4 regions of the Comamonas sp. AG1104 genome follow, and region 2 is predicted to be linked to each of the others. Evidence: predicted binding sites of a transcription regulator. Region 2 holds the regulator's gene; each other region holds the start of a gene.
What was found. The regulator FNR, encoded in region 2, switches genes on or off when oxygen is low (the NO sensors DNR and NnrR bind a similar motif). The targets are predictions, from matches to a motif close to TTGATNNNNATCAA.
Positions count from the first base shown of each region.

Region 1: a site for FNR is predicted at 3,091-3,104, ahead of adhP (alcohol dehydrogenase AdhP). Genes of this name have one in related genera too.
Region 3: a site for FNR is predicted at 4,525-4,538, ahead of DFO48_RS00730 (OmpW family protein). Genes of this name have one in related genera too.
Region 4: a site for FNR is predicted at 4,948-4,961, ahead of napE (periplasmic nitrate reductase, NapE protein). Genes of this name have one in related genera too.

Region 1 is NZ_QQAS01000003.1:404,486-412,455, forward strand. Features, by position in the region: gene DFO48_RS10345 (hypothetical protein) at 1-48, shown strand, start outside; gene queC (7-cyano-7-deazaguanine synthase QueC) at 165-929, opposite strand; gene DFO48_RS10355 (glutathione S-transferase family protein) at 1,046-1,726, shown strand; gene DFO48_RS10360 (multifunctional CCA addition/repair protein) at 1,786-3,048, shown strand; gene adhP (alcohol dehydrogenase AdhP) at 3,285-4,319, shown strand; gene trxC (thioredoxin TrxC) at 4,395-4,829, opposite strand; gene DFO48_RS10375 (DUF2905 domain-containing protein) at 5,038-5,238, opposite strand; gene DFO48_RS10380 (tripartite tricarboxylate transporter substrate binding protein) at 5,447-6,433, shown strand; gene DFO48_RS10385 (class I SAM-dependent methyltransferase) at 6,463-7,590, opposite strand; gene DFO48_RS10390 (SDR family oxidoreductase) at 7,600-7,970, shown strand, end outside.
Region 2 is NZ_QQAS01000001.1:280,333-288,302, forward strand. Features, by position in the region: gene ccoN (cytochrome-c oxidase, cbb3-type subunit I) at 1-974, shown strand, start outside; gene ccoO (cytochrome-c oxidase, cbb3-type subunit II) at 994-1,626, shown strand; gene DFO48_RS01265 (CcoQ/FixQ family Cbb3-type cytochrome c oxidase assembly chaperone) at 1,644-1,781, shown strand; gene ccoP (cytochrome-c oxidase, cbb3-type subunit III) at 1,809-2,720, shown strand; gene ccoG (cytochrome c oxidase accessory protein CcoG) at 2,803-4,245, shown strand; gene DFO48_RS01280 (FixH family protein) at 4,372-4,677, shown strand; gene DFO48_RS01285 (hypothetical protein) at 4,935-5,198, shown strand; gene fnr (fumarate/nitrate reduction transcriptional regulator Fnr) at 5,262-5,984, opposite strand; gene hemN (oxygen-independent coproporphyrinogen III oxidase) at 6,253-7,635, shown strand; gene DFO48_RS01300 (sulfite exporter TauE/SafE family protein) at 7,639-7,970, shown strand, end outside.
Region 3 is NZ_QQAS01000001.1:153,782-161,751, reverse strand. Features, by position in the region: gene DFO48_RS00745 (O-acetylhomoserine aminocarboxypropyltransferase/cysteine synthase family protein) at 1-1,070, shown strand, start outside; gene egtB (ergothioneine biosynthesis protein EgtB) at 1,098-2,426, opposite strand; gene egtD (L-histidine N(alpha)-methyltransferase) at 2,413-3,468, opposite strand; gene DFO48_RS00730 (OmpW family protein) at 3,827-4,441, opposite strand; gene DFO48_RS00725 (DUF808 domain-containing protein) at 4,645-5,664, opposite strand; gene DFO48_RS00720 (hypothetical protein) at 5,807-6,016, shown strand; gene DFO48_RS00715 (VWA domain-containing protein) at 6,050-7,255, opposite strand; gene DFO48_RS00710 (DUF5682 family protein) at 7,258-7,970, opposite strand, start outside.
Region 4 is NZ_QQAS01000001.1:420,292-428,261, forward strand. Features, by position in the region: gene ccmB (heme exporter protein CcmB) at 1-35, opposite strand, end outside; gene ccmA (heme ABC exporter ATP-binding protein CcmA) at 29-718, opposite strand; gene DFO48_RS01900 (cytochrome c3 family protein) at 723-1,370, opposite strand; gene DFO48_RS01905 (nitrate reductase cytochrome c-type subunit) at 1,395-1,901, opposite strand; gene napA (periplasmic nitrate reductase subunit alpha) at 1,919-4,408, opposite strand; gene DFO48_RS01915 (chaperone NapD) at 4,401-4,703, opposite strand; gene napE (periplasmic nitrate reductase, NapE protein) at 4,696-4,857, opposite strand; gene DFO48_RS01925 (nuclear transport factor 2 family protein) at 5,604-6,068, opposite strand; gene DFO48_RS01930 (SDR family oxidoreductase) at 6,087-6,881, opposite strand; gene DFO48_RS01935 (SRPBCC domain-containing protein) at 6,916-7,395, opposite strand; gene DFO48_RS01940 (nuclear transport factor 2 family protein) at 7,409-7,864, opposite strand; gene DFO48_RS01945 (hypothetical protein) at 7,842-7,970, opposite strand, start outside.

The DNA.
Region 1 (7,970 bases), on a different contig from region 2:
ACGGCGCAGATCCAGGCTGGGCAGATCGCCACGCGGCCCAGCGCCTGATCGGGTTCGTCAAAAAAATGCTCCTTATGAAGGAGCATTTACCGTATTCAATCAAAGGACTTCAGAGCTTTATCAGTCTGAAGTCCTTTTTTATCAAGCGCAAGCAGCTATCAATTTCAAGTTTTAGACTGACTGGCGCGCCAGTTGCGCCAGCCCGATGCACGCAGCTCGCAGGCTGGGCAGCTGCCGCAGCCATAGCCCCATTCGTGCAGCACATCGCGCGTGCCCTGGTAGCAGGTATGGGTCTCGGTGCGAATCAGCTCCACCAGCTCGCTGCCGCCCAGATCATGGGCCAGCTGCCAGGTCTGGGCCTTGTCCAGCCACATCAGCGGCGTATCGATGCGCAGCCGGCGCTCCAGGCCCAGGTTCAGTGCCAGTTGCTGGGCCTTCATGGTGTCGTCGCGGCAATCGGGGTAGCCCGAATAATCGGTCTCGCAGACGCCGGTGACGATCACCGTCAGGCCGCGCCGATAGGCCAGCGCACCGGCCAGCGTCAGAAACAGCAGGTTGCGGCCCGGCACAAAGGTGTTGGGCAGGCCGTCGGCCTGCATGGCAAAAGCCACGTCCTCGGTCAGGGACGAGCCGCCGATCTGCTTGAGCACATCGAGCGACAGCACATGGTCCTCGCCCAGACGCGGCGCCCACTGGGGAAAGCGCTCAGCCAGCTGCTCGCGCACGCCTGCGCGCACCTGCATCTCCACACTGTGGCGCTGGCCGTAGTCAAAGCCCAGCGTCTCCACACGCTCGAACATGGCCAGGGCCTGAGCCAGGCAGGTGGTCGAGTCCTGGCCACCCGAGAACAGCACCAGCGCGCCCTTGTGGTGACCAGCCCCTGCCACATGCGCGGCCAGGTTTGCAGAAGAAGTGGAAGTATTTGCCATAGTGGTGCCAATTACATCATCAGCCGCAGCGCCCCGGCATGACTGTGGAATCAAAACACACAGACCGCCCGCCCCAAGCTTGATAAGCTGCTCGGCAAATCACACAGGAGTCCGCCATGAAGCTCTATATCGGCAACAAGAATTACTCATCCTGGTCCATGCGCCCCTGGGTGCTGATGCGCCAAAGCGGCATCAGCTTCGAAGAGCTCACACTGCGCTTTGACAGCTTTGCGCCCGACTCCAGCTTCAAGCTGCAGGCGCTGGCACTCGCCCCCACCGGCAAGGTGCCACTGCTGGTCGATGAGGGGCTGGTCATCTGGGACAGCCTGGCCATCTGCGAATATCTGGCCGAGCGTTTCCCGGAAAAGCATCTATGGCCGCAGACCGTGGCCCAGCGCGCCCGTGCGCGCAGCCTGGTGGCACAGATGCACAGCGGCTTCGGTGCACTGCGCAGCCTCTGCCCCATGAATATCGAAGCCCAGTTGCAGGAGACCGGTGCCCGGCTCTGGGCCGAGCATGCCGATCTGCGCAGCGATGTCCAGCAGCTCGAAGAACTCTGGACCCCGCTGCTGAGCATCGCCAGCGGCCCCATGCTGTTTGGCCACTTCAGCATTGCCGATGCCTTTTTTGCGCCGGTGTGCATGCGCATCAACAGCTACGGCCTGCCGACCTCGGCCCCGGTACGCGCCTATATACAGCGCATCACCCAGCTGCCCGCCACCCAGGAATGGATTCAGGCGGCTCTGGCCGAGCAGGATTTTCTGCAGTTCGAAGAGCCTTATCGCCAGCAGCGCTGAGTCCGCAATCCCGCAATCGCGGTATCTGCACGCCGGCTCGCAGCCACTACCATTGCAGCATGAGTGAATTCAAGGTTTTCAAGGTAGGCGGCGCAGTGCGCGATGCATTGCTGGGCCTGCCCGTCAACGATACGGACTGGGTGGTGGTTGGCGCCACGCCGGAGCAGATGAGCGCGCGCGGCTTCGTGCCCGTGGGGCGCGACTTTCCGGTGTTTCTGCACCCCCAGACCCATGAGGAATATGCGCTGGCGCGCACCGAGCGCAAGAACGGCATGGGCTATCGCGGCTTTGTGGTCCACACCGCCGCCGATGTGACGCTGGAAGAAGACCTGGCGCGGCGCGATCTCACCATCAACTCCATCGCTGCTCCCGCAGACTGGACAGGCAACGGCGACCTCGAAGACCTGGTGGATCCCTATCGCGGCCAGCAGGATCTGAAGGATCGCGTGCTGCGCCATGTGACCGATGCCTTCCGCGAAGACCCGGTACGCATTCTGCGTCTGGCCCGCTTTGCGGCGCGCTTCACCGATTTCTCCGTCGCACCCGAGACCATGGAACTCATGCACGAGATGGTGGCGGCCGGCGAGGTCGATGCCCTGGTGCCCGAGCGCGTGTGGCAGGAAATCAGCCGCGGCCTGATGGAGGCCCAGCCCTCGCGCATGTTCAACATCCTGCGCGAATGCGGAGCTCTGGCCCGGCTGTTGCCCGAACTCGACAAGCTCTGGGGCGTGCCCCAGCGCGCCGAGTACCACCCCGAGATCGATTGCGGCGTGCATGCCATGATGGTGCTGGACATGTCGGCCCGCTTGCAGACACCGCTGTCCGTGCGCTTTGCCTGCCTGTGCCATGACTTCGGCAAAGGCACCACGCCGGCCGATGTACTGCCCCGCCATATCGGCCACGAACAGCGCAGCGCCCGCCTGCTGCTGCAGGTCTGCGAGCGCTGGCGCGTGCCCAACGACTGCAAGGAGCTGGCCGAGGTCGTGGCACGCGAGCATGGCAACATCCATCGCAGCCACGAGCTCAATGCCGCCGCCCTGCTGCGCCTGCTGGAGCGCTGCGATGCCATCCGCAAGCCCCAGCGCTTCGAGGAAGCCTTGCTGGCCTGCGAATGCGACGCACGCGGACGTCTGGGCTTTGAAGAGGCGGCCTACCCGCAGCGCCAGCGCCTGGGCAATGCCCTGACGGCGGCTCTGGCCGTGGAAACCGCCCCCGTTGCCCAGGCGGCAGCGCAGCGCGGCCTCAAAGGCAAGGCCATTGGCGACGCAGTGAGCAAGGCGCGCGAGCAGGCGATTGCTTCCTATCTGGAAGGCGGCGCCTAGCAGTCCGCGCGCCGAGGCCAACGGGGTAGGGATGGGCACCGCTTGAGTTAAGTCAAAGAAGGTATGCTGCAGCCATTGCACAGTACGAGACGGCTGCGGCGGTTCGCTCCGCCCGGGCCATGCAGCGGATCACGAAACCCGCTGCAACCCCCATGCCATACCGGCATGGTTCTTTGACAGGCAAGTGTCCGGCCTACAGGTCTGGGCCTTGCCTTCTACTTCAAGGAGGTGCTCTGATGTCCTTACCCCAGACCATGAAAGCCGCCGTGGTGCGCTCCTTCGGGAAGCCGCTCACGATTGAAGAAATGCCGGTGCCCCGACCGACAGACGATCAGATCCTGGTCAAGATCGCGGCTTCCGGCGTCTGCCACACCGATCTGCATGCTGCCGAAGGCGACTGGCCTGTCAAGCCTCATCCGCCCTTCATTCCCGGCCACGAGGGCGTGGGCTATGTGGCTGCAGTGGGCAAGAACGTCAAGCATGTCAAGGAAGGCGATCGCGTGGGCGTGCCCTGGCTGCACAGCGCCTGCGGCTTCTGCCGCCACTGCATAGGCGGCTGGGAGACCTTGTGCGAATCTCAGACCAATACCGGCTATTCGGTCAACGGCGGCTTTGCCGACTACGCACTGGCCGATCCCAACTATGTGGGCCATCTGCCATCGAACGTGAGCTTTATCGACGTCGCTCCCGTGCTCTGCGCCGGGGTCACGGTGTACAAGGGGCTGAAAGTCACCGATGCCAAGCCCGGTGACTGGGTGGTGATTTCCGGCATCGGCGGCCTGGGACATATGGCCGTGCAATATGCCAAGGCCATGGGCTTCAACGTCGCGGCGGTCGACATCGACGACAGCAAACTCGCTCTGGCGCGTCAGCTGGGCGCAACCGTCACTGTCAACGCCAGGACCACCGATCCGGCGGCCTATCTGCAAAGAGAGATTGAAGGCGCCCATGGCGTGCTGGTCACGGCCGTGTCGCCCAAGGCTTTCGAGCAGGCGCTGGGCATGGTGCGTCGCGGCGGCACGATTTCGCTCAACGGCCTGCCGCCCGGCGACTTTCCGCTGCCGATCTTCTCCATGGTGCTCAAGGGCATCACGGTACGCGGCTCCATCGTCGGCACGCGCCTGGACCTGCAGGAGTCGCTGGACTTTGCAGCTCAGGGCAAGGTCAAGGCCACCGTATCCACCGACAAGCTGGAAAACATCAACGACATCTTTGCCCGCATGCACGAAGGCAAGATCGAAGGCCGCGTGGTGCTGGACATCGCCGCCTGAACCAGGCTGGCGCCCCGGCCGTGTCACCGCAGGCCATGCCCTGGTGATGCAGCCGGGAGCGCGAAAATCCGCCGCTCAGCTCACCGATCGCACCCAGCGCACGATCTCCGCTGCAGGCAGCGCCCCGGAGATGCGTGCCAGTTCCCGGCCTTCCTTGAAGATCACCATGGTCGGAATGCTGCGGATGCCAAAGGGTGCTGCAGCCTGCGGATAAGCCTCGGTATCGAGCTTGGCCAGCTGCGCCTGCCCCGCCAGCTGCTGCGCCGCCTGGGCAAAGGCCGGCGCCATCATGCGGCAGGGGCCGCACCAGGGGGCCCAGAAATCCACGACCACCGGCAACTGGCTGCGACCGGTGTGCCGGGCAAAGCTGTCGTTGTCCAGGGCCACGGGCTCGCCCGTCACCAGCGGCTGGTGGCAGCTGCCGCAATCGGGCTGATTACCCAGTTGCTCTTTGGCGATGCGATTGGTGGTGTGGCAATGAGGGCAGACGTAGTGCAGGGATTCGGACACGGGGCAACCTTTCTGGGATTCACGCAAACAAGAATGCGACAACGGCCCGCCTCCTGAGACAGGCGCCTTGCCTGAACCCGCTTTGCGCAAGTCTTGCTTTCTTTGGCAATGTCTGACGATGCCAGCAGGCACTGCTCGGGCTCAGGCCCGTATGTGCAGCCAAAGCCTGCAGATTCAAGTCGGCCAGCGTCAGAGCGTGGCTGCGATCTCAGAGCTTCACAAAGCGGGCAATCAGCGCGGCCACTACGCTGAGCAGCACCGTGCTGGCCACCGGCAGGAAGAACTCCTTGCCGAACAGGCGAAAGCGGAAGTCGCCGGGCAGACGCCCCAGCCCTATGCGCTGCAGCCAGCCGTGCAGCCCGTTGACGAGCAACAGGGCCAGAAAAATGACGATCAACCAGCGAATCATGAGAACGCAAGTATAGGGGCGCACTGTCCTGACGGCCTGCGCGCCCATGCTGTCAGGCAGCCATTCCGTTTATGCATGACATGCTTCCCAAAGATTGATTGACCTCAATTCCCCCCTCTGCCCATGATGTCCAAGCCCTGCGCCATGCAGAGTCCGGGCCCGTGCGTCTGCCGTCGCGGCCCTCCAACTACAAACGACGAGACATACCGTGCCCCAGACCTTTTCACGCAAACAGTTTCTCCTGACCGCAGCGCTGCTAGGCGCCAGCCTGGCCCTGCCTGCATCTGCCGACAGCTTCCCCAATCGCCCGCTCAAGCTGGTCGTTCCCTTCTCGCCCGGCGGCAATACCGATGTCGTGGCGCGCCTGGTCGGCCAGGGTCTGGCCGAGGCGCTGGGCCAGCCCGTCGTGGTGGAGAACGTCCCCGGCGCCAACGGTGCCATCGGTGCCAGCCGCGTCGCAGCCGCCGCCAATGACGGCTACACCCTGCTGTTCGGTACGGCGGGCACGCAGGCCATCAATCCCAGCCTGTACCGCAATCTCAGCGAGAAAAGCCTGGACGATTTCGAGTACGTTGCTCTGGTGACCTCAATTCCCAATGTGCTGGTGGTCAACGAGTCGAAAACGCCGGTCAAATCGGTGGCCGAGCTGGTGAGCTACGCGCGCGAGCGCCGCGCCGGGATGAGCTATGGCTCGCCGGGCATGGGCTCCACCGTGCATCTGTCGGGCGAGCTGCTCAAGAGCGCCGCCAAGCTGGACCTGGTTCACGCGCCCTACAAGGGCAGCGCTCCGGCCCTGACCGATCTGATCGGCGGCCAGATCGACTTCATCTTCGAGAACATCACGCCGGCGCTGCCCTTCATCCAGGGCGGCAAGCTCAAGGCGCTGGCCGTGACCTCCGCCGAGCGCCTGCCGCAGCTGCCCCAGGTCCCGACCATGAGGGAAAGCGGCTTCCCGTCCTTTGTCACGGCCACCTGGAACGGCGTGCTTGCGCCCAAGGGGACACCACGCGCCGTGGTCCAGCGCCTGGAAACGGCCACGCTCAAGGTGGCCAGCAGCCCAGAGTTCAAGGCCCGCGTCGCGGCCCTGGGCGGCGAACCCCGCCTGCTCGGCTCAAGCGCGTTCCGCGACTTCACGCGCACCGAGTACAAGCACTGGGGCAGCATCATCCAGGCCGCCAAGCTCGAAAAGCAGTGAGCTCGGCGGGCACGCAGACGCTATAGCCGCTATAGACGGTGCGTGCGGTCGCCCTGCACAAAGCCCTGCGGCGTCCAGGGCTCCACGCCCTTGGACAGGGCAACGACCTTGAACAGCTCACCCATCTCGTGCTCCATGACCAGCTTGGAGGCCATGGAGCGGGCCTTGATGCCGACCGCATCTAGCTTGGGCGCAAGTCCGCAGTTGATGAGAAAGTGCGCCTGATTGGTATAGCCCAGCACGTCGAAGCCCGCATCCTGGGCCGCCACGGCCGTTCCCGTGAAATTGACGTGGGCCGTGATGTCCTTGAGGCCGACCAGCACCAGAGGGTCATTGTCCACCTGATGCTGGTAGTGGCAGACCAGGGTCCCCATATGGCGCTGCTCGTGGTAGTACTCGCTCTCGCCAAAGCCGTAATCGATGAAAAAGGCAGCTCCCCGGGTCAGGCGTTCGCCCAGGGTGTGGATAAACGCTTCGCCCTGGCGGTGGATTTCGGTCAGAAAATCATGCGGCCCGCCGATATCCACAGGCGGACGCAGTTCGGTTGCTCGGTCTTCCCAGGCAAAGGCCGCCTCATCACCGTCGCCTGCGAGCACCACGCCGCGCTCATGCCATTGGCCCTGGGTGCGCTGCAGCAGTTGCACCGGCATGGCGTCCAGCACCTCGTTGCCGATGATCACGCCTTCCATGGCGTCCGGCAGCGCGTCCACCCAGCGCACCAGATGTTCGTACTTGGCCAGCGCCAGCTTCTGGCGCGCGCGCAGTGTGCCCGAGAGATCGACGATGGTGTAGCGCTCTGGCAACGCCCCCTGAGCCGCCAGCTCGTCGAGGATCTGCAGCGCCAGTGCGCCGGTGCCCGCGCCGAACTCCCAGATCTCACGGGTATTCGTTTTTTGTAGCGCTTCCCGTAGCTGGGACGCCACCAGTTGGCCAAAAATAGGCGAAATCTCCGGTGCCGTCACAAAGTCGCTGCCCGACTCCGGCATGGTGCCAAACTTGGCCGTTTCATTGGCGTAATAGCCCAGGCCCGGCGCATAGAGCGCGAGCTCCATGAAACGGTCGAAAGGCAGCCAGCCGCCCACGGCGGCAATCTCCTTGGCAATGCGGGATTGCAAGGCGCTCGTTAAACTTGAGGGTTCTGTCGTCACAACCCGCATTTTCCACGAATGTCCTCACCCGCCCGACCACGCACAGTATTGGTGACCGGTTCCGCCCGTCGCCTCGGACGTGACATGGCCCTGGCCCTGGCCCGCGCGGGCTGGCAAGTGGCTGTGCACTATCGCGACTCCCACGAGCAAGCCATGCAGACCGTGGCTTCCTGCGCGCAGTTGTCGGGCGACAGCGCGGCTTTTGACGCGGATTTCTTTGACGAGGAGTCGGTGCGCTCGCTGGTGCCGCGTGTGGTGGAGCGCTTTGGCCGCATCGACGCCGTGGTCAATAACGCCTCGCTGTTCGAGCATGACGATGCCCAGAGCTTCAGCTATGTGGCTCTGGAAGCGCATCTGCGCAGCAACACGGGCGCGCCCATATTGCTGTC
Region 2 (7,970 bases):
AGGTCAAGCACATCTATGTGGCAAACTGGTTCTTCGGCGCCTTTATCCTGGCCGTGGCCCTGCTGCACATCGTCAACAATATTTCCATCCCCGCCGGCTGGATGAAGAGCTACTCGGCTTACGCCGGCGTGCAGGATGCGATGGTTCAGTGGTGGTACGGGCACAACGCCGTGGGCTTCTTCCTGACCGCCGGCTTCCTGGGCATGATGTATTACTTCATCCCCAAGCAGGCGGGTCGTCCCGTGTACTCGTATCGCCTGTCGATCGTGCACTTCTGGGCGCTGATCTTCACGTATATGTGGGCGGGTCCTCACCACCTGCACTACACCGCTTTGCCTGACTGGACTCAGTCCGTGGGCATGGTGTTCTCGCTGATCCTGCTGGCTCCCAGCTGGGGCGGCATGATCAACGGCATCATGACGCTGTCGGGTGCCTGGCACAAGCTGCGCGACGATCCCATCCTGCGTTTCCTGATCGTGTCCCTGTCGTTCTACGGCATGTCCACCTTCGAAGGCCCGATGATGGCCATCAAGACCGTGAACGCGCTGAGCCACTACACCGATTGGACCGTGGGTCACGTGCACTCCGGCGCGCTGGGCTGGGTGGGTCTGATCACCATGGGCTCTCTGTACTACCTGATCCCCCGTCTGTTCGGCCGCGAGAAGATGCACTCCGTGCCCGCAATCGAGCTGCACTTCTGGATGGCGACCATCGGCATCGTGCTGTACATCGCCGCAATGTGGATTGCCGGTGTGATGCAGGGCCTGATGTGGCGCGCTGTCAACCCCGACGGCACGCTGACCTACACCTTCGTGGAAAGCGTGAAGGCGACCTATCCCTTCTATGTGATTCGCGTGACTGGCGGTCTGCTGTATCTGGGCGGCATGCTGGTGATGGCATGGAACACCTGGAAGACCGCAGTGGCCGGCCGTTCCGTCAAGGTGGCAGTGCCTGCCGTGGTGGCTCACGCCTGAGCATTGAGGAGCAAAAGCAATGTCTGATCAAAATAACGCAGCTCCCAAGAGCTTTTCGCACGAGAAGATCGAGACCAGCAACTTTTTGCTGATCGCGCTGACGCTGTTCGTGCTGACCATTGGTGGCCTGGTGGAAATCGTGCCGCTGTTCTTCCAGAAGTCCACGACCGAAGCCGTGGCGGGTCTCAAGCCCTACACGCCGTTGCAGCTGATGGGGCGCGACGTCTATCTGCGCGAGGGTTGCTACAACTGCCACTCGCAGATGATCCGTCCCTTCCGCGCCGAGACCATGCGCTACGGCCACTACTCGGTGGCTGGCGAGTTCGTGTACGACCACCCCTTCCAGTGGGGTTCCAAGCGTACCGGCCCCGACCTGCATCGCGTGGGCGGCAAGTACAGCGACGAATGGCATCGCATCCACCTGAACAACCCGCGTGACGTGGTGCCCGAGTCCAACATGCCTGCCTACCCCTGGCTGGAAGCCAACAAGGTGGAAGACACGGCCGTGGCAACGCGCATGAGCGCGCTGCGCAAGGTGGGTGTCCCGTACACCGATGCGGAAATCGCCGGTGCTCAGGCCGAGGTCAAGGACAAGACAGAGATGGAGGCAGTGATTGCCTATCTGCAGGTCCTTGGTCGCGCTGTCAAGTAAGAGAGAAAGGGCTGGAAATGGATATCACCACCATGCGTATCGTGGCCACGCTGGCATCGCTGGCGTGTTTCGTGGGCATCTGGTGGTGGGCGTATGCCCGCCGCAACCAGGCCCGTTTTGACGAGGCAGCTCAGGTTCCATTCCTGGAAGACTGAGTCTGATCACCACAACGAGAACATCCCATGAGCGATTTCATTAACAATTTCTGGTCGGTGTATGTCGCGGCGATTACGCTGATCGGCATCTTTGGCTGCTTGCTGCTGCTGATTCTGGTGGCCAGCAAGAAGGTCGTTCCCTCGGGCGACAACACCACGGGCCACGTCTGGGACGAAGACCTGCGTGAACTCAACAACCCCATGCCCAAGTGGTGGATGGGTCTGTTCGTGATCACCGTGGTTTTCAGCCTGGGCTATCTTGTGGTCTACCCAGGTCTGGGTGGCTTCAGCGGCAAGCTGGACTGGAGCCAGACCGGCGCCTACGACAAGGAAATGGCCAAGGCCAAGGCGGACCTGGAGCCCCTGTATGCCAAGTTCACCAGCATGCCTACCGAAGAAATGGCCAAGGACCCTCAGGCCATGGCTATTGGCGAGCGTCTGTTCATGAACAACTGTGCCCAATGCCACGGCTCTGACGCTCGCGGCAGCAAGTCCTTCCCGAATCTGGCGGACGGTGACTGGTTGCATGGTGGATCTCCCGAAAAGATCAGGGAGACCATCACCAACGGCCGTATCGGCATGATGCCGCCCATGGCGGCAGCCGTGGGCTCGGCGGAAGATGTGCGCAATGTGGCGCACTATGTGCTGAGCCTTTCGGGCAGCCCTCACGATGCCGTCAAGGCTTCGCAAGGCAAGTCCAAGTTCGTGGCCTGTGCGGCTTGTCACGGCATGGACGGCAAGGGCAACCCTGCACTGGGAGCGCCTAACCTGACCGATGACATCTGGCTGCATGGCTGGGGTGAGGCGGCAATCGTCAACATTGTCAACAACGGCAAGCACAATGAGATGCCTGCCCAGAAAGAGAAGTTGACGGAGGCTCAAATTGCCGTGTTGGCTTCCTATGTCTGGAGTCTTTCGAATACGCAAAACCAGAAGTAATGCGTTCTTAAAAGGCGGTGCTCTGGCACCGCCTTTTTCGCGTTTCAATTTTCAGTAATTACAAAAATATTAAGGAACTGCGATGCCGTGCGATCAGGGAAAGCCCCGAAAAGTCATACCGATCACGCCTGAGCCTCACGAGGGCGGGCCTGAGTTGGTGCCGATGTTCGCTTCCGAGCAAAAAGTGTACTCACGCTCTATTAGCGGCGTGTTCTCACGGTGGCGCTGGGCCATGGTGTTTCTGACCCAGATCGTCTTCTACGGCCTGCCCTGGCTGCAGTGGGGCGAGCGCCAGATGGTGTTGTTCGATCTGGGAGCCCGGCGCTTCTATCTGTTCGGACTGGTGCTGTATCCGCAGGACTTCATCTATCTGACGGGGCTGCTGATCATCAGCGCGCTGGGGCTGTTCCTGTTTACCGCCGTGGCCGGGCGTCTGTGGTGTGGCTTCTCCTGTCCGCAGACGGTCTACACCGAGATCTTCATGTGGATCGAAAGCAAGGTCGAAGGCGATCGCAGTGCCCGCATGCGTATCGACAAGAACGGCTGGACTTTGGAGAAGATCTGGAAAAAGTCGCTCAAGCAGTTTCTCTGGATCGTTCTGTCTCTCTGGACAGGCTTCACCTTTGTCGGCTACTTCGTGCCCATCCGTGAATTGGGTGTGGAGTTGATGGCCTTCCAGGGCAACTGGCAGATTTTCTGGGTGGCGTTCTACGGCTTCGCCACCTACGGCAATGCTGGCTATATGCGCGAGCAGGTCTGCAAGTACATGTGTCCCTATGCACGCTTTCAGAGTGCCATGTTCGACAAGGACACCATGATCGTCAGCTACGACGCCGAACGTGGCGAAGCTCGTGGTCCGCGCAAGAAGGACGTTGACTACAAGGCTCAGGGTCTGGGGGACTGCATAGATTGCAAGCTTTGCGTTCAGGTCTGCCCCGTGGGCATCGATATCCGCAAAGGGCTGCAGTACGAGTGCATTGGCTGCGGTCTGTGCATCGATGCCTGCAACTCCGTGATGGACAAGATGGAGTATCCGCGCGGCCTGATCCGGCTGACCACTCAGAATGCCGTGGCCAAGGCCTGGAAGCAGGTGCAGGTGATCCGCCGCATTTTCCGCCCCCGTGTGTTGATCTACTCGGCCGTGCTGGTGGCCCTGAGCGCCGCCATGATCGCCAGTCTGGTGCTGCGCGAGCCGCTCAAGGTCGACGTGATTCGCGACCGTGCTGCGCTTTCGCGCATCGTGGCGGGAGGCAAGCTGGAGAACGTCTACCGTCTGCAGATCATGAACGCCACCGAGTCCGAGCAGCACTACCGTATCAGCGCCGTGGGCCTGGAGAATCTGGAAGTCGCATCCGAGCAGGAAGTGACCGTTGGCCCTGCCGAGACGCGCGGCATTGCGGTGCGGCTGCAGATTCCGTATGGCTCAGCAGCTCCCGGCTCGCACCCCGTACACTTCAATGTGGATGCAGTGACTGCCGGAGCAGGGCGTATTTCCGAGAAGACGGTATTCCTGGTGCCGCGTTAATGCCAGGTCTTGCCGGTCTTCGTGGGCCATCACGGAGGCCGGACAAGGACACTGCCAATCGGCAGCAATCTATGCCACCTTGCCATATGTGCCTGGGTGGCCAGAATTTTGGAAAGAGGTTTCATCATGTCGGCAGCACAAGCCAAGGTCTCGCAAACGGCCAAGATCATCCACCCCGAGGACGGCAAGCCGTGGTGGAAGTTTGCCCATGTCTGGCTCATCATCGCCGGCCCTGTGATCGTGGTGATTGCCGGCTTTGTCACCGCATACATCGCACTGAGCAGGCCCGATCCCGTGATTGACCCTGACTACTACCGCCATGGCATGGAAATCAACCAGCGCCTGAGCGAAAGTGAAAAAAGCATGGCCCCTGCAGTCACCGGCCGCAATCATGCGGCCACTCCAGCCAAGGATCATCCGCTGGATCGCTGAGCGCTCCGGCGCTTGCTCCGCCAAGGTCGCTTTTGCGGCCTTTTTTGTTCCCGATATCAAAATCAGAGCGTGCTGCGCATGCTCTGTCTAACGTTGATGCAGCAATAAATGGTTTTTTGTTATTAGGAAGGCGCAGGGTGCTACTGAAAAGAGAGTAATTCAGGGTTTCCCGCCACGGTGCATGCCCGCAGTCCTGCATGAATGGTCACCACTGTTGTGCAAAATATGACCAAGCCCACAGCCCAAGGAGAATCAGGATGGATGCTCGACGCTGGATGTGGATTGTCTGGCCGGCCTTTCTGGCGGCGGCAATCATGGAGATGGTGGTTTTTGCCTTTGTGGACCCGCTGGATGTGCACTGGCTGGGCTCCCCTCTGGACTGGTCGCGCCAGGCCATCTATACGGTCGCTTTTTTTGCCTTCTGGGTCGTGACCCTGATGGGAGGTGCGATGACGGTGATGCTGGGGCGCTCCGTCAGCGATCTCAATGGCGGCATTGTTTCCGAGCCTCTGCCCGAGTAATTCGCCCAGACAAAAAAGCCCGCTGTCCGCGGGCTTTGTCTTGAGTGCATCTGCTGACTCGGTTCAGCTCTGGCATTGCTGGCTGTTGACGATGCGTTTGAGCGCCTCGGTATCCAGAATGCGCAGGTGGCGCTGCTTGACTTCGATGATGCCTTCCTCGGCGAACTTGGAGAAGGTGCGACTCACGGTTTCCAGCTTGAGGCCCAGATAGCTGCCGATTTCTTCACGCGTCATGCGCAGCACCAGCTCCGACTTCGAAAAGCCGCGTGCCGACAGACGCTGGACCAGGTTCAGCACAAAGGCCGCCAGGCGCTCTTCTGCGCGCATGCTGCCCAGCAGCAGCATCACGCCATGCTCGCGCACGATTTCGCGGCTCATGACCTTGTGCACGTGGTTCTGCAGGGCCGTGACCTCGCGCGAGAGCTGCTCCAGTTTGTCAAACGGCATGACACAGACCTCGGCGTCTTCAAGGGCCACGGCATCGCAAGTGTGGTGGTCGTTGACGATGCCGTCCAGACCAATGATTTCGCCCGCCATCTGAAAGCCTGTGACCTGATCGCGTCCGTCTTCGGTGGCCACGCTGGTCTTGAAGAAGCCGGTTCGAATGGCATACAGGGAAGTGAACTCTTCGCCATTGCGAAACAGCAGCCCGCCGCGCTTGATTTTGCGGCGCGTGGCCACAATCTCGTCAATGCGCTCCATTTGTTCATCGTCCAGGCCCATGGGCATGCACAGTTCACGCAGATTGCAGTTGGAGCAGGATGCTTTGATGGTCTGAAGATTCATGGGCTTTTTGCAACCGCGCAGACAGGCACAGAGTGGAGAGTCGCGCTGGTCATTGACCTCGTGGTTGAAGATGAGATGGATCAAATTGTCGCAGCACTTGCCTTGAAGTCTCTTGATTTTCATCAAGGACAGGGTGATTGCCTTGGGGCACATTGCCTATATTCGTTCAAAAACATGCGCTTTTGCCTATTTTGGGCATGATTTTCAGGATCTGATTTCCATTGAAATATGCTCCATACAGTGTGTGGGCGCACCCTAACTCCCAGTTATGACCGCAGTCACGCCTGAGTTGCTGAGCCGCTTTGATATCCCCGGCCCACGCTACACATCGTTCCCAACAGCCGACCGTTTTGTTGAGGCTTTTGGTGCAGACGACTACATACTGGCACTAAAGCAGCGCAAGACGCATTCCGGCTCGCGCGCTTTGCCCCTGTCCGTTTATGTGCATGTGCCGTTCTGTGAGTCGCTTTGCTATTACTGCGCCTGCAACAAGATCGTGACCAAGCATCATGAAAAGGCTGCCGAGTATCTGGACTACCTGAGTCGAGAGCTGGCCATGCATACCGAGCATTGCGGCAAAGGCCAGCTCGTAAGCCAGCTGCATCTGGGTGGAGGCACACCGACCTTCTTCAGCGATGCCGAGTTGCAGCAACTGATGGTCTTGATGCGTGAGCATTTCAAGCTGGATCCGGCGGGCGAGTACTCCATCGAGGTCGATCCGCGCACCGTCAGCAACGAGCGGCTGAGAGCTCTCAAGGACATGGGGTTCAATCGACTGAGCTTTGGCGTGCAGGACTTTGATCCCGCGGTGCAGAAAGCGGTGCACCGCGAGCAGCCCGCCGAGCAAGTCTTTGCGTTGGTGGCCGAGGCGCGCCGCCTGGGCTTTGTCTCCATCAATGTGGACCTGATCTACGGTCTTCCCAGACAGACGCCCGAGTCTTTTGCGCGCACGCTGGCACAGGTCAATGAGCTGCGCCCCGATCGCATTGCGCTGTATGCCTATGCGCATCTGCCCGAGCGCTTCAAACCGCAAAGGCGGATCGAATCGGCAGACCTGCCCATGGGACAGGACAAGCTGAACATGCTCTCCGGCGCAATCGATGCGTTCATGAATGGCGGCTATGTCTATGTAGGCATGGACCACTTTGCACTGCCTGACGACTCTCTGGCCATTGCCAAGCGTCAGGGGCGCTTGCATCGCAACTTTCAGGGCTACAGCACCCAGCCTGATTGCGATCTGATTGCACTGGGCGTATCGGCTATCGGCAAGGTGGGCGCGACCTACAGTCAGAACGTCAAGACTCTTGAAGAGTATTACGACGCCGTCGATGGTGGCGTGCTGCCCGTGCAGCGCGGATTGGCGCTTTCGCGTGACGATCTGGTACGCAGAGCCGTCATCATGTCCATCATGTGCCAGGGCTCCGTCCTGTATGAACCCATGGAGCAGGCCTGGCTCATCAATTTCCGCGAGTACTTCGCTGCGGAGCTCGATGCGCTGGCGGAGATGCAGCGCAACGGCTTGGTCGAACTGTCCGTCGAGGGCTTCAAGGTCACCGGCCTGGGCTGGTTTTTTGTGCGCGGAGTAGCCATGCTGTTTGACCGATATTTGCAGGCCGACCGGAACCGCGCCCGCTTTTCACGCATCATCTAGCGCATGTTGTTTTCGCTGGTCTGGACTGCTTTGATCATGGGGCTCGTGGGTGGGCCCCATTGTCTTGTGATGTGCGCTGCCCCCTGCAGTGTGGTCACAGCAGCGAAGCCCATCGGTGGCGGGCAGCCCATTGCCGTGCACGGCCTGCAAAAACGCCAGTGGCTGCGTACTAGCCTGTTTCATCTGGGCCGCATCGCTGCCTATGCCCTGCTGGGCGGGATTGCGGCCGTGGCCATGGAAAGTCTGGCCTGGCTGACCAGTCAGACAACGGCATTGCAGAGACTTTGGACGCTGATGCATGTGGCGGTAATGGCCTGGGGACTGGCCATGGTGGT
Region 3 (7,970 bases), 130 kb from region 2:
TCGAAGGCGGCATTGCCGCACTGGCCTTGGCATCGGGCATGGCTGCCATCACTGCCGCCATCCAGACTCTGGCTGAAGCGGGCGACAACATCGTGTCTGCCAGCACGCTGTATGGGGGCACATACAACCTGTTTGCCCACACCTTCCCGCAGCAAGGCATCGAGGTGCGCTTTGCCGATCCACGCGATCCGGCCAGCTTCGGCAAGCTGATCGACGCCAGGACCAAGGCAGTATTCATTGAGTCCATCGGCAACCCGCTGGGCAATGTGACCGATATCCGTGCGCTGGCCGATGTGGCCCACCAGCATGGCGTGCCGCTGATCGTTGACAACACCGTGCCCTCTCCCTATCTGCTGCGCCCCTTCGAGCATGGCGCAGACATCGTCGTGCATTCGCTGACCAAATACCTGGGCGGCCACGGCACCAGCGTTGGCGGGGCGATCGTGGACAGCGGCAAGTTCCCCTGGGCGGAGCACAAGGCCCGCTTCAAGCGCCTGAACGAACCCGACGTCAGCTACCACGGCGTTGTCTATACCGAGGCCCTTGGCGCGGCCGCATTCATAGGCCGCGCCCGCGTCGTGCCGCTGCGCAACATGGGCGCTGCCATCTCACCTCAGAACGCCTTCCAGATTCTGCAAGGCATCGAAACGCTGGCCCTGCGTATGGACCGCATCTGCGAAAACACGCAGAAGATTGCCGAAACCCTGCAAAAACACCCCAAAGTGGAGTGGGTGCGCTATGCCGGACTCAAGGACCACCCCGACCACGCCATCGTGCAAAAGCAGTCTGGCGGCCGCGCCTCCGGCATTCTCTCCTTCAGCCTCATAGGCAGCGAAGGCCGTGCGGCCGGTGCACGCTTCCTGGACGCCTTGCAGCTATTCACCCGCCTGGTCAATATCGGCGATGCCAAGTCGCTGGCCACCCACCCTGCCTCCACCACGCATCGCCAATTGGACGCCGACGAGCTGGCCAAGGCCGGCGTCACCGAAGGCATGGTGCGCCTGTCCGTGGGCATCGAACATATTGACGATCTGCTGGCCGATCTGAACCAGGCGCTGGAGCAGGTCTGAAGCGGACTGGGATCCCGGCGCGCGACTTCAGGCATCGCGCGCCAGGCGCAGCCCCGTCATCTGCCAGCGAGCCGTTGCGGGAAAGAAGTTGCGATAAGTCAGCCGCGCATGGCCGGCAGGCGTGAGACAGGAGCCTCCGCGCAGCACATACTGATTGACCATGAACTTGCCGTTGTACTCACCCACGGCACCCTCGGCCACGCGAAAGCCCGGGTAGGCGGCATAGGACGAATGCGTCCACTCCCAGACCTGGCCAGTTGCCACTCCATGATGAGCGCCTGAGACTTCAGGATGCAGGCTGACATGACCCACTGACGAGGACACAGGCCAGTCATGCGCACCCATTGCCACCTCCCACTCCATCTCCGTCGGCAAGCGCGCACCGGCCCAGCGCGCATAGGCATCAGCCTCGAAATAGGAGATATGGCAGGCAGGCCTCAGCGCACGCAGAGCCGTCACGCCATACAGGCTGAACTCCTGCCAGCCCGCATCTCCCGCACCATCTTCAGCTTGCCTCCAGTACCAGGGGTGGCTCAGTTGCTGGGCCTGGCACCAGTCCCAGCCTTCGGCCAGCCACCATTGCGGCTGACTGTAGCCGCCATCCAGCACAAAGCGCAGAAACTCGCCATTGTTCACGGGCCTCGATGCAATCTGCGCAGCTTGCACATAGACGCTGTGCCTGGGCATTTCATTGTCAAACGCAAAGCTGCCGCCGCCATGACCTATGCTGTAGATGCCCGCCTCAAGTGGCAGCCATGTGAGATCAGCATAGGCCTGCACGAAATTCTCCTCTGCTACCCCATCTGACGCATAAGCAGGCCAGAGCGGGTGACAAGAAAGCAAATGCTTGATATCGGTGAGCATCAACTCCTGATGCTGCTGCTCGTGCTGCAAGCCCAATGCGACGAGCTGAGCAACGGCCTGCTGCGTCGTCGGGCTTTTCTCTTTCATATCGGCCATCAGCGCCAGCATTTGCTCATCCACCGCAGCGCGATAGGCCATGATCTGCGCCAGAGCCGGTCTGGTCAGCAACCCCCGCTGGGCTCTGGGATGGCGTGCACCCACCTGCTGGTAATAGGAGTTGAACAGCATGCGAAAGCTGCCGTCAAAAGCCTGATGCCCTGGCTGGTGCACGGCCAGTACAAAGGTTTCGAAGAACCAGCTGGTATGGGCCAGATGCCATTTGGCAGGACTGGCGTCCGGCATGGATTGCACGCAGGCGTCTTCTGCAGACAAGGGGGCAGCCAGCTTTTGTGTGCAGGCCCTCACCCGCTCGAACTCCTGCGCCAGCACTATCCAGTCCCTGGCAGCAGGTGCCATGAAAAATGGCCGCGCCATGGTTTCAGGCATGGGCATGAATGACGGCAAACCATTGCTGCTCATCGGTCCAGACCCTGGGTTCGGCAAATCCCGCGCAAGCCAGCATGGAGAGGAAATCGGGCAGCGGGTATTTGTAGCTGTTCTCCGTATGAATGGTCTCGCCCTGAGAAAAATAGCGCAGGCCCTGAGGCCAGCACACCATGACGGGGCGACGGGCGCGCAAATGCATCTCTATCCGCGATGTCCGGCTGTCGAAGCGCGCCTCATGCGCCCAGTCCTGAAGATTGAAATCACTGCCAAGCAGACGGTTCACATGATTGAGCACATTGAGATTGAATTCGGCTGTGACGCCCTGCTCATCGTCGTAAGCGGCTATCAGAACCGGTACCGGCTTGGGCAGATCAATGCCAATCAGCAGCCCGCCGTCGCCACCCAGAAGTGAATGCATATGTCTGAGCATATGCAAAGCCTGTCGCGTATCGAAGTTGCCGATCGAGGAGCCTGGATAGAACAGCTCACGCCGCGTCTGTGGCACGCCTGACGGCAAATGCCAGTCTCCCGTGAAATCCGCCGCAACTGCACGAGCCGTAAGTCGCGGGAAGTCATGCTCCAGCCTGGCCACAGCGGCCTGCAGAAACTCGACCGCAATATCCACTCCCAGAAACTGCTGCGGCCCCACGCTGCGGCACAGGCGTCGCACTTTTTCGCAATTGCCCGCTCCCAGCTCTATCAACACCTGGCAACCCGCCATGGCCCGGGCGATCTCCAGGTCGTAGCGGGCCATGATGGCAGCCTCGGTTCTTGTGGGGTAGTACTCGGGCAGCTCGGTTATCTGCTCAAACAGGTCGCAGCCATGCGCGTCATATAGGAACTTGGGGGAAATCTGCGCCTGCCGCTGCATCAGCCCCTGCGCCAGTTCATAGCGCAGATGCGTCGGGGAGGTATACGCGTCCATGAAGGGGCTACTCTCGCCCTGAAGCGGTGGAGGTCTCAACGAGGACGCCAGAGGCAATGGAATGCGCCCTGCGCGTGATGCAAACTCTATCGATGCTGCCTGCCTGTCCGGTGTCGCGCGCATGCTGATCCTCCTGATGAGCCGATCGCGCGATGCAGCCATTGCCCGCGCCATCACTGCCAAGCCTGCTTTAGACCCTCAGCCTAGCGCGGCCGGCAATCGGCAGAAGTAGGACTGAAGCCAGCGATCCTTTTACTGCATGCGCATGCAGCAATGCTGACAAAGTCAATACTGGTCAAAGAAATCAGCAAAAAAAATCGGTACCCCGCGCAGGCGGAATACCGATCTAAACATACACCCTAGCCTCCGAAATCATCAGGCCATGCCGACCTTCTGACTCCGATGCACCACAGAGCCTGCGGTGCGTGCCTCGCCTGCGGGAAGAAGGCCGCAGACAAGAACACTCTTTGCCGTGAAGCTATCAGAAGCGATAGCCCACGCCCACACCCACCAACCATGGGTCAACCTTGAACTTGGTGTTTTCAAACACGCCTGCACCTGTGACCTTGGTACCCAGATAAACCTTCTTGATGTCGAAGTTCAGCGACCAGTTCTTGTCCAGCGCATAGTCGAAGCCGACCTGCAGCGCGCCGCCAAAGCTGTTCTTCTTCACGGTCACGGCACCATCCAGGATGTCCACGTTCGAGAAGCGTGTGTAGTTCACGCCGGCCCCCACATAGGGCTTGAAGGCCCCGAAGTTGGTGAAGTGGTACTGCGCCAGCAAGGTGGGGGGCAGATGCTTGAGCGAACCGATCTTGCCGCCATTCAGGCGCACATCATGCTTTTGAGGATAGGTCAGCACCAGCTCTGCCGCGATGTTGGGCGTGAAGAAGTAGGACACGTCCAGCTCAGGCATCCACTTGTTGTTGATGCTCACGCCTGCGTCTCCGGCAGCGCCACCGTTGTCGCTGTCCAGATGCAGAGCGCGCACGCGAACTTGCCAAGGGCTGGAGCCGTCAAACGAAGATTGGGCAAAAGCGGTACCGGCCGTCAGGGCGCTGGCAACAGCAGCAATCGCGATCAGAGTCTTTTTCATGGGTTCTTTCCTTGATGAATTGGGTGAGTGCAATGCTTTGCATCCCTTGGCATCCATTGAAGCAAAGCCACTGCCACACGGGTTTGTCCCAGGTCAACCCGCACACCAACACCGCAAAGAAAAAAGCGGACGTTGCCCATCGGCCACGTCCGCCCAAGACACTGATGAAGCGCAAAAATGTGCGTCAGCAGTGATGGTAGTCGTCAACTCGGATGAGCCAACCTGGCTGGTCGCAGCTTGTGCCACAACTCCATGCACACCACAACCGCACCGCCAATGACGGCCCCAACCAGCACATGCACCAACACCGGCCCCAGCGCTGCAACAATACCGCCCGTGGGCACAATCACCTGCTCTATCCAATGTTCGACAGGCTTTATGCCGTGCACCAGCAAGCTACCGCCCACCATGAACATGGCAGCCGTGCCCACGATGGACAGCCCGCGCATCAGCCACGGGGTAAAAGCAATCAGACCACGGCCCATGGCGTTGGCAGCGCTGCTGCTCTTGGCCATCAGCCAGCCGCCCACATCATCCATGCGCACAATGCCGGCCACCAGTCCGTAGACGAACACGGTGATGCCCAGAGCCACGGCGATCAGCACCGCAGCCTGCTCCCAGATGGGCTTGGTGGCTACCGTACCCAGCGCGATCGCCATGATTTCGGCCGACAGAATAAAGTCTGTACGCACGGCACCCTTGACCTTCTGCTTTTCGTACTCCATCGGGTCCATCTGCTTTTCACGCGCGGCACGCACCGATGACGGTGCAACACCTTTATGGGCAGCCTCCTCGGCATCCACCACGGCCTCATGCGCATCATGCTTTTGGTGCTTGTGAAACAGATCCAGGATCTTCTCCACGCCTTCGAAGCACAGAAACGCGCCCCCCACCATCAGCAAAGGCGTGATCAGCCAGGGCACAAATGCGCTGATCAACAGCGCTGCGGGCACCAAAATAGCCTTATTCATCAACGAGCCCTTGGCCACAGCCCAGACCACGGGCAGTTCCCGGTTGGCCTTGACACCCGTGACCTGCTCGGCGTTGAGGGCCAGATCGTCGCCCAGCACGCCGGCCGTCTTCTGCACCGCCACCTTGGTCTGGGTGGCCACATCGTCGAGAATCGCTGTGCTCTTGCCTGCGGCAGTCTTGGTCATCAAGGCCACGTCGTCCAGCAAGCTAGCAATATCGTCTAGCAACATCAAAAGGCCGGCACCTGCCATCGCTTCTCCTGGTGGTTTACAAAGTCGCCATCATGCCTGCAAACCATGCAGAGACTGCGACAGGAAATTTCCAATCAGCTGTGCGATCGGCGTGGCTCGGACTTTGCAGCGACAATGAGCACCCTCATCGAACGGAAACCCTGTGACTCAAGCCATCGCTCATGCCGAACTGATTGCCAGCTACCGCAAACTTGCCGCAGAGGCCGCCAAGAAGGCGGAACTGGTCAAGGCCGCAGCGGGCAAAGGTCCCAAGACCATTGCAACGGTCAGCGAAACCGCAGCCAAGGCCGCGCGCCGCCGCGATGTGATGGCCGCCAGGCTGGCCAGGCTTGGTATCGATCTGCCGGACTGAGCCCCAACAAGCAGCCTTCGTCGGGAAGTCTTCTTATTTGCTGGTCTTGAAGCCCTGTGTCGCCGCCCAGGCGGCCACATCGTCGCGGCGGATGGCCGCGGCCATGAGCTGCGGAAAGGCATCGGGGGTGCAGGCAAACGAGGGCACGCCCAGTGCCGCCAGCTTGGCCGCCAGTTCCGCGTCATAGGCAGGAGCTCCCTCGTCGCTGAGCGCCAGCAGCGTGATGAACTGCACGCCCGCTTCCACCAGCTCGTTGGCGCGGCGCAGCAGGCCCGACTCCACACCGCCTTCGTAGAGGTCGGAGATTAGCACCAGAATGCTGTTGCGCGGCTCGCTGATCAGCCCCTGGCAATAGCCGACCGCACCGTTAATATCGGTGCCGCCGCCCAATTGCACGCCAAACAGCACATCGACGGGATCGTCGAGTTTTTCCGTCAGGTCGACCACGGCCGTATCAAACACCACCAGCTTGGTGGCCACGGCCGGCAGACTGGCCATCACAGCACCGAAGATGCTGGAGTAGACCACCGAGTTAGCCATGGAGCCGCTCTGGTCAATACACAGGATCACCTCGCGCTGCGGGCGGCGCGCCTTGCGTCCATAGCCAATCAGCGTCTCTGGAACAATGGTCTTGTATTCGGGCTGCCAATGGCGCAGGTTGGCGCGTATGGTGCGATTCCAATCGATTTCTGCATGGCGCGGGCGTCGGTTGCGCTGGCTGCGGTCCAGTGCCCCGGCCACGGCACTGCGCATGGGCTCCTCGAGCTTTTTCATCAGCTCGTCCACCACCTTGCGCACCACCAGCCGCGCCGTGGCCTTGGTGTTCTGCGGAATCACCGAGCCCAGCGAAATCAGGTCCGCCACCAGATGCACATCGGGCTGCACGTTCTCCAGCATTTCGGGCTGCAGCAGCAGCTCGCGCAGATTCAGACGCTCCATGGCATCGCGCTGCATGACCTGCACGACCTGGCTCGGAAAGTACTTGCGGATATCGCCCAGCCAGCGCGAGACCGAAGGCGAAGAGTTGCCGCGTCCGCCCTTGCGCGATGCCAGCTTGCTGTCTTCCTCATACAAGGCGGCCAGCGCCTGGTCCATCTCCTGCAAGCGGCCCGTCACACCGCCGCAACTGGCATCAGCGGGGCTGCCCAGCACCATGCGCCAGCGCTGCAGCCGCGTGGTGGGCTGCAGCTCTTCGGACTCCTGTTGCGGCTCGGTCGCCAAATTTGCTGTTTGCTTCATCGTCACACCTTGGCCGCGGCCGCATCAAAATCGGTAGCTGCTTGGGCTTGTCCCATCAGCGCCTGAGGCAGATTCAAGCCCAGCAACTCATTGAGCATGGGCAAGGCCAGCAAGGCACGCGACTCATCCCAGGGCGCAGCATCGTCCGCAGCGCCCACAGCAGGATCGGGTGCCGCTGCGCCTCCCACAGGAGTTCGCTTGACCTTGTCACCCAGGCTTTGCCGCTCGTGATTGCTGAAGGTCGAGAAGCTGCGTCGCACCAACGGCAGAATCTGTGCAAACTGCACCTCGCCCAGACCGCTGAGCCAGGCATCGACAGCACCCCAGATGGACTCGTCATGCAGCAATACCAGCGCCTGCCGGTTCAGAAAACCGTCCAGCCAGGCCGCCACATCCATGGGCGCCGCACCCAGCGAAAGATTGCGGTTGAACTGGCGCACGATCTCGGCGCTTTCCAGCAACTGCTCGTCCAGCAGCAAACGGCAAGCCATGCCGCGCAGCAGTGCCGCAGCGGCATCCCCCATGGCCAGGCTGCGCAGCGCCAGGCGCCAGGCATCCACCGCCTGCTGCGCCTCTGCGTCGCTGGTGCGCAGACGCAGGGCTTCGTGCGCCGCCAGCACCTTGGTCTTCATGGAAGCCGCCGCATCCTCGTCCATGGCCATGCAGGCGACAGGCAGGCCGATGGCCGCGCGCAGCACCAGCGAATCGATCACGC
Region 4 (7,970 bases), 140 kb from region 2:
AACTTCAACTCTCTTGCACACACAGCTATCAGCAAACGGCCACCTGCTCATTCATTGCCGTTGTGATCACGGAGCGGGATAAATCCAGCACCGACACCCGGGGCGTCGGCAGCACCAGGTTGCGGTGCGAAGCCACCACAGCCATTCCTCCAGAGGCCAGATGCTGCTCCAGTGCCTCGCCCAGATATTGTTCGCCCTGACCATCCAGGCAGTTGTCGGGTTCGTCCAGCAACCACAGCGGACGCTCGCCCAGCAAGACACGGGCCAGTCCCAAGCGCCGACGCTGCCCCTGGGACAGTCGGCCAAAAGGCCGTGCGACGACTTCCGTCAACGACAACGCCTGCAAAACGGCTTGAACACGTGCTTCATTCCAGCTCACTGCCATCAGATTCAGCGCAAAGCGCAGATTCTCCATCCCTGTCAAGGTGTCGCTCATTCCTGCCTGATGTCCCATATAGGCCAGTTGCCGCTGGTAGGCAGGATCCTGGGGGGACAGCGTGCCGCCGCACCACTGGAGGCTGCCAGTGCGCCATGTCAGAAGGCCGGCCAGACAACGCAGCAGGCTGCTCTTGCCCGCGCCGTTATGACCTCTGAGCATCAGCAGCTGACCGCCACCGAGTTCCAAGCCCAGATCGCGCAGTACCACCCGGCCGCCGCGTACACAACCCAGGCCGGATATGCAAAGAAATCTGGAAGCAGCCGTACCCAAACCATTCATCCCGCTATTGCACCGACGCAACTGAAGCCTCAGCTGGCCCCGGCACTTTCTGACCTGGCGTGTCGCTTGGGCCCTGTCCAGGAGGAATGTGAGGCAGCTTATGGGCAATGCCCTTGTGACAGTCGATACAGGTTTTTTCCTTGCTGGCCAGATAGGTGCTGTGCATGTTCTGTGCGCGCAAACTCTGCCGTGTCATATCCATGGAGTCGTAGTTATGGCAGTTGCGGCACTCCAGCGAATCGTTGGCCTTGAAGCGAGCCCACTCGTGCTGCGCCAACTCCAGCCGCTTGGCTTCGAACTTTTCAGGCGTGTCGATCGTTCCGAAGATCTTGCCCCACACTTCCTTGGAGGCCTGCATCTTGCGAGCGATCTTGTCGGTCCAGTCGTGCGGCACATGGCAGTTGGAGCATACGGCGCGTACGCCCGAGCGGTTGGTGTAGTGGATCGTGCTCTTGAGCTCGGCAAACACGTTGTCCCGCATCTCATGACAACCCGTGCAGAATTTCTCCGTATTGGTCAGTTCCATGGCGGTATTGAACGCGCCCCAGAAGAGAATGCCGCCGATGAAGCCGCCGATGGTCAGAAAGCCCAGGCTGAAATGTACGCTGGGGCGGCGGATCACCGCCCAGTAGCGCTTGAGAAGTGTCAACATAGATGAACCTCGTGCGCCGCAGCGTCAATTTTTCTTGGATGGCTTGCCCGACTGGGACTGCAGGGCCTTCAAAATCACGGTATCCACGTCCTCGAAGGTGTTGCTGACCAGAGGGCGAACGGCATCCTGGGCCACATGGCATTGCTGGCAGAAGTAGCGTCGCGTGGATACCTGCCCCAACATGCGCCCGTCGCGATCCATATAGTGCGTGACCGATACTGGCACGGCCTGCGAGATCTCGGCCTTGGTTCGTGAGTGGCAGTCCATGCATTTGTTGAAATTTTTGTCTACCTGATAGCCGTCCACGCGATGGGGAATCGTGGGAGGTTGCCAGGTGTAGTTGCGCGTGCGGCGCACGTCATCGTTGACGGCATTGCCAAGCACTGGTGGCTTGGTCGCCTGCATGATGGGCGTAGGGCCGCGCGCCGAGTCATAAAAGGTCTCCGCGATAGCGGATGGCGTCCAGGCCATACCTATATTGAGCATGAGCAGCATGCCCACAAGACGGACGAATTTGCGGACGAAGTTCATGGTCAACCTCTCTTTCGTCAAACCTTGGTGACCTTCACAGCGCACTTCTTGAAGTCCGTCTGCAACGAAATCGGGTCGGTAGCATCCAGCGTCACCTTGTTGATCAGCTGGCTGGCGTCGAACCAGGGGACGTAGACCAACCCGCGCGGTGGCTTGTTGCGGCCGCGGGTCTCGACGCGCGTGCGCATGGAGCCACGCCGCGAGGACAGCTCCACTTCGCTGCCGCGGCGCACGCCCAGCGCCTTGGCGTCATCAGGATGCATGTAGCACAGTGCGTTAGGCACGGCACGATGCAGCTCGGGTACGCGCCGGGTCATGGATCCTGAGTGCCAGTGCTCAAGCACTCGGCCCGTGGAAAGCCAGAACGGATAATCCTTGTCTGGAGCCTCCGCTGGTGGTTCATAGGGCAAGGCAAAGATGTTGGCTTTGCCGTCGATATTTCCGTAGAACTGGTAGCCCGTACCGGCCTTCACATAGGGGTCCGAGCCTTCGCGGTAGCGCCAGAGGGTTTCCTTGCCGTTGACCACGGGCCAGCGCATGCCGCGTACCTTGTGATATTGGTCGAACGGTGCCAGATCGTGGCCGTGGCCACGTCCGAACGAGGCGTATTCCTCGAACAGACCTTTTTGCGGGTAGAAGCCAAAGGCCTTGGCTTCCTCGTTCTCATAGGCTGGATCCATATCGGCCAAGGGAAACTTGTCCACGTTTCCGTTGCGGTACAGCACCTCGAACAGGGTCTTGCCGCGCAACTGCGGTTTCTTGACCAGCAGTTCCTCGGGCCAGACTTCCTCGACCTTGAAGCGCTTGGAAAACTCCATCAATTGCCACAGGTCGGAGCGCGCCTCACCAGGAGCCTTGACCAACTGGTGCCAAAAGTGGGTGCGGCGCTCTGCATTGCCGTAGGCGCCTTCCTTCTCGACCCACATGGCCGACGGCAAGATCAGGTCGGCGGCCACAGCCGTGACTGTGGGATAGACATCGGAGACCACCACGAAATTGTCGGGATTGCGGTAGCCCGGATAGCCTTCCTGAGCCAGGTTGGCACCCGCCTGAATATTGTTGTTGACCATCACCCAGTAGGCGTTGAGCCTGCCGTCCTTGAGCGCACGGTTTTGTTCCACTGCGTGGTAGCCGGGTTTGGGGGGAATCGTGCCTTCGGGCAGCTTCCAGATGGTTTCCGCAGTCTTGCGATGTTCCGGGTTCGTCACCACCATGTCCGCAGGCAGGCGATGCGAGAAGGTGCCCACCTCACGCGCCGTTCCACAGGCCGACGGCTGTCCCGTCAGTGAGAACGGGCTGTTGCCGGGTGTGGCGATCTTGCCCAGCAGCAAGTGAATGTTGTAGACCATGTTGTTGGCCCAGACACCGCGCGTGTGCTGGTTGAAACCCATGGTCCAGAACGACACCACCTTGCTGTTGGGGTCTGCATAGAGTTCGGCAAGGGCCTTGAGGCGGTTGGCCGGTACACCCGTGAGCTTGGTTGTGTACTCGAGCGTATAGGTGGATACGAACTTGGCGTATTCCTCATAGTTGATGGACTTGGCACCGTTGGGATCCTTGGCGTTCTTGGCCGCCTTCTGCAGAGGGTGCTCGGGACGCAGCCCGTAGCCGATATCGGTGTTGCCGAGCTTGAAATTGCAGTGCTTGGAGACGAAGTCCTTGTTGACCCTGCCCGTGGTGATGATGTGGTTGGCGATGTAATTGAGTATGGCCAGATCGGTCTGAGGCTTGAAGGTCAGAGACATATCCGCCAACTCATACGAGCGGTGCTCGAAGGTGGACAGCACGGCCACCTTCACGCCTGGTGTGGACAGGCGCCTGTCGGTCACGCGAGTCCACAGCACCGGATGCATTTCCGCCATGTTCGAGCCCCAGAGCACAAAGGCAGTCGCGGCCTCGATGTCGTCATAGCAACCCATGGGCTCGTCCATGCCAAAGGTGCGCATGAAGCCGGCAACTGCCGAGGCCATGCAGTGGCGTGCATTGGGATCAATGTTATTGGTGCGAAAGCCCGCCTTGAACAGCTTGGAGGCTGCATAGCCCTCCCATACCGTCCATTGGCCGGAGCCGAACATGCCCACTGCGTCGGCCCCCTTGGCCTTGAGCGTCTTTTTGAACTGCTCTGCCATGACGTCGAAGGCCGTATCCCAGGAAACCTGCTGGAACTCGCCATCCTTGGCGTAGCGACCATTCTTCATGCGCAGCAGCGGCTTTGTCAGACGGTCCCCTCCATACATGATCTTGGACAGGAAGTAACCCTTGACGCAGTTCAACCCCCGGTTGACCTCGGCCTCAGGGTCACCCTGAGTGGCCACCACGCGGTTGTCCTTGACGGCCACCATGACGCCGCAACCTGTACCGCAAAAGCGGCATGGCGCCTTGGACCACTTCAGATCGGCGGCCATTGCACCTGCATCCTGGGACAGAGCTTCTATGGGTATGCCTGCAACGGCACCTGCGGCTGCGGCCGCAGATTGACGGACAAAATCACGCCTAGTGCTAGTCATGTGTTACCTCTTGGTTTAGCGACTGCCAGTTCTCAACATGCTGATAAACCAGGGATGCGTTGATTACGCCATCGAGCAGCTCAATCTGAGACACGCAATCAAGTATTTCCCTTGCATGGGGCGCTTCCAAGGTCACCACCAACTTGCCGGCCGGATGACTTCCATGTATTTGGGCGCCTTTGATCGTGACGATGCCAGCAGCTACTTGTGCCAATGCTTGAGGAAGCACATGCACAACCAGGCTGGTGATATGCAAGTCGGTATGAGTTTCAATGGGCTCAGATTCTTCATGCATGTGGAGGGCCACCGATGATCATCTGATAAAACCAGATCGCAAAGCCGTAAGACGCAATCAGTACAACGGCCAATATAGGTGCCATAACAACTGCGAGAAATGCGAAGCTACGCAACTCCTCGGTACGAGTCGATTCAGGCTGAGGTTCTGTCATTAGCAATCCCCCTTGGCTTGGATGCCTGAGCATCCGTGATTTGGCGATAGAGATCCGATAACGAACTTTGCCACGAGATTACCTACAAAATTGACTTGCAACAAGGTTCTTCTCGATTCGTTGCATTACATCAATTCCTTCATTCAGATTTCATTAAGTCAATTGACATTCAAGGAGATGCCTCGGGTGTTGACTAAATAGCTGGCTGACTCAAGCGCAGCTTGGAACAGCCCTCTGCAAACTGAATTTGCGCCTCAATCTCGCACTGATCCGTTGAAGTTGAGAAGTGGCACCGGACCTGAAACCGATAGCCGCCGTCTGCTGCTTGCTTGAAAACCGTCACTGGATCACCTGTCCGCCATAGAGTGGTAATCGAGGTTTCGTATGGCCGCATTCAGTGATGGAAATCGCCGGAAAGCCAAGCCTGCACAAGAAATTGCTGCAGACCGTGGATTCAGTGGCTCAATGCAGCGCAGGACCTCGCGGCATTCAAGACGCGCTCCTTTCAGCCAGGCAATGAATGACAACGAGACTCATGCGAATTCAACCTGGATTTGTGCAAGCTCGAAGCATCGCCGTACCGAGCACGATGTGCGTCGAACCAAAAAGCGCTCCACAAAAGCGCTTTATAGGAGCAAAGTATTTATGAGCGAAGCTCTGCATCTGCTCGTCCATCAACCTGCATTGGACTACCCCTAGGCTTGTCTACCTGCTCAGGGAGAGTCCAATCGCAATCCTGGTGTCACCTATAAGCTGCTCGTAATAGGTTGCGATGTGATGCGGCAACCACTGCTCAGGGGCTCAATCATCTCCAGCAGTCGCTTGTAGCCCGTGCGCTGCACCCGCCACTGGCCGGCGACCCTGGTATAGCAGTCCTCGTACAGTGCACTGCCGGTGAGTATGGTCTGCTCATCCAGATTGATGAACAGGTCATTGAGGTACCAGATGCCGGTGGCCGCGTCACCGTTGACCTGGATTTCCGGTGTGTGCCCGTTGTGCATACCAAAGCGCCTATGGGTGAAGGCATTGCGGTAGAAGATCATGGCTTCATCGATGCCATTGATCTCATACTGGTAAGTCGGGCTGTCGAAGCGGATATGGACATCATCGGCCAGAACGGTTTTCAGAAGCTCCAGATTGCAGGTGTCGATGCCGCGAAAGTAGCGTGCCTTGAGCTGTTTGATTTCTTCAATATCCAGAAGAGTTTGCATGCGGTTCTCCTCTGGAGTTTAGTGAGGCAGGTAATGGCCGCCACTGACGTCCAGTTGGGCGCCGGTCACCACGCGCGCATAGTCGCTGGCCAGATACAGCGCGGCAGAGGCGCAATCGGCATCGTCGGGAATCTCGTTGCGCAGGGGAATCTGCTGGGCAATCACATTGACCAGCGATTCCATGGGCACGCCCTGGCGCTTGGCTTCCGCCTGGAAATAGCCTTTGACCGGTGCGCCCCACATCCAGCCGTTGTAGGTGCTGTTGACACGGATGCCGAAGGGGCCAAGGTCTTCTGCCAGATATTGCACAGCGGTCTTGAGCGCGCCTTTGGATACGGCGTAACCGGCTTCGAGCTGATTGGGGCGGCGCGTTGCCATGGTGTTGATCATCACAATGCTGCCGTCTTTTTGCTTTTTCATCTGTGGCACCACGGCCTGGGTCATGTTCATGGAACCGTAGAGATTGACTTCCATGACCTTGCGCCAGTCATCCATGGAGGAGTTGCTAGAAGATCCCCAGCTCCCGTGGGCATAGGCCGAGTTGATCAATGCATCAATGCGGCCGAACTTGGCGATGGTTAGCTCTGCAAGCCGCTGGCACTGCTCGGGCTGCGAGATATCGGTGGACACCTTGAGCGTCTCGCAGGAGTGGCCGGCATCGCGAATCGCTTGCTCTGTCTCATCCAGCATGGACTGCGTGCGGGCTGCCAGCACCACGGCTTTGGCCTGATACTCCGCCGCACGCAGGGCGAGCTTGATGCCCATGCCGGGGCCGATGCCAGAGATGATGATGACTTTGTCTTTCAGAAGCATATGGGTCTCCTTGGATTTATAGTCTGGGGTTTTCTCAGAATGCAGCCCGGGTGCGGGCAAAGTGCAGCTCTTCCGCGCGGTGCTTGACATCCTCAGCGACCTGGTCAAAGGCGATCTTTACCCAGGCACCATGCTCGCGCATGATGGTGTCGGCGTTCAGACCCAGGAACTGGTCGGTGGTGAAGTAGGTGCAGCGGTTGGCGTCAATTGCCTCTATGTATTGATCACGGCGCGCTGCGTCCTTGTTTTCGGGCACGGGGCGCTGTTCCCAGGACAGCAGTTGCTCGGGCTCAAATGCGACCAAGTATTCATTGACAGGCCAGACTTCTCCCGTCAGCGGGTGGCGGGTTTTCATCTCGACGAGGTCATTGAGCTTGAGCCCACAGCGGATGTCGGGGCAGAAGCGATTCCAGAGGTGATAGTTTTCCAGATCCGCAAGCACTTCCCAGACCACGCTGGCGGGCGCATTGATTTCCACCTTGATGGAAGTGACGAGGTTGGCAGCTTTGGTCATCTTGGATGTCGCTTCAGTTGATGGGCTTGGAGGTGATCTGCAACTGCTCGCTCAGTGGCTCAACGGTTTCAAGCAAGGTCTTGTAGCCCGTCTCTGCAATCCACCAGCGGCCATCGCGCTTGACATAACGGTCTTCATAGATCGCACCGCCATGCATATGCGTTTTCTCTTCGAGGTTGATGAAGACGTAGTTCAGATACCAGAGCGCAGTAGCTTCCTCTCCCATGACCTCGATCTCCGGCGTGTGGCCGTTGTGCATGGCCAGGCGGGTTTTGGTGAAGGAGGTTCTGTAGAAGTCCAGCGCCTTGTCTATGCCCTCCAGGTGGAATTCATAAGCAGGGCTTTTGAAAGCCAGCTTGATGTCTGATGTCAGCATGCCCCTCAGCAACTCCAGATTGCAGGTGTCGATGGCGCGAAAGTAGCGCGCCTTGAGCTGTTTGATTAGCTCAATGGCTTCTAAGTCCAACATATGTCTTGTCTCCTTTTGTGATGAGCCGGTCTTGGGTGCCGACTTGATAAAAGCTGCGGATGATGCAGTCCGGGCTGCTGAAGTCCATGATGAGGTCCTCGGATTC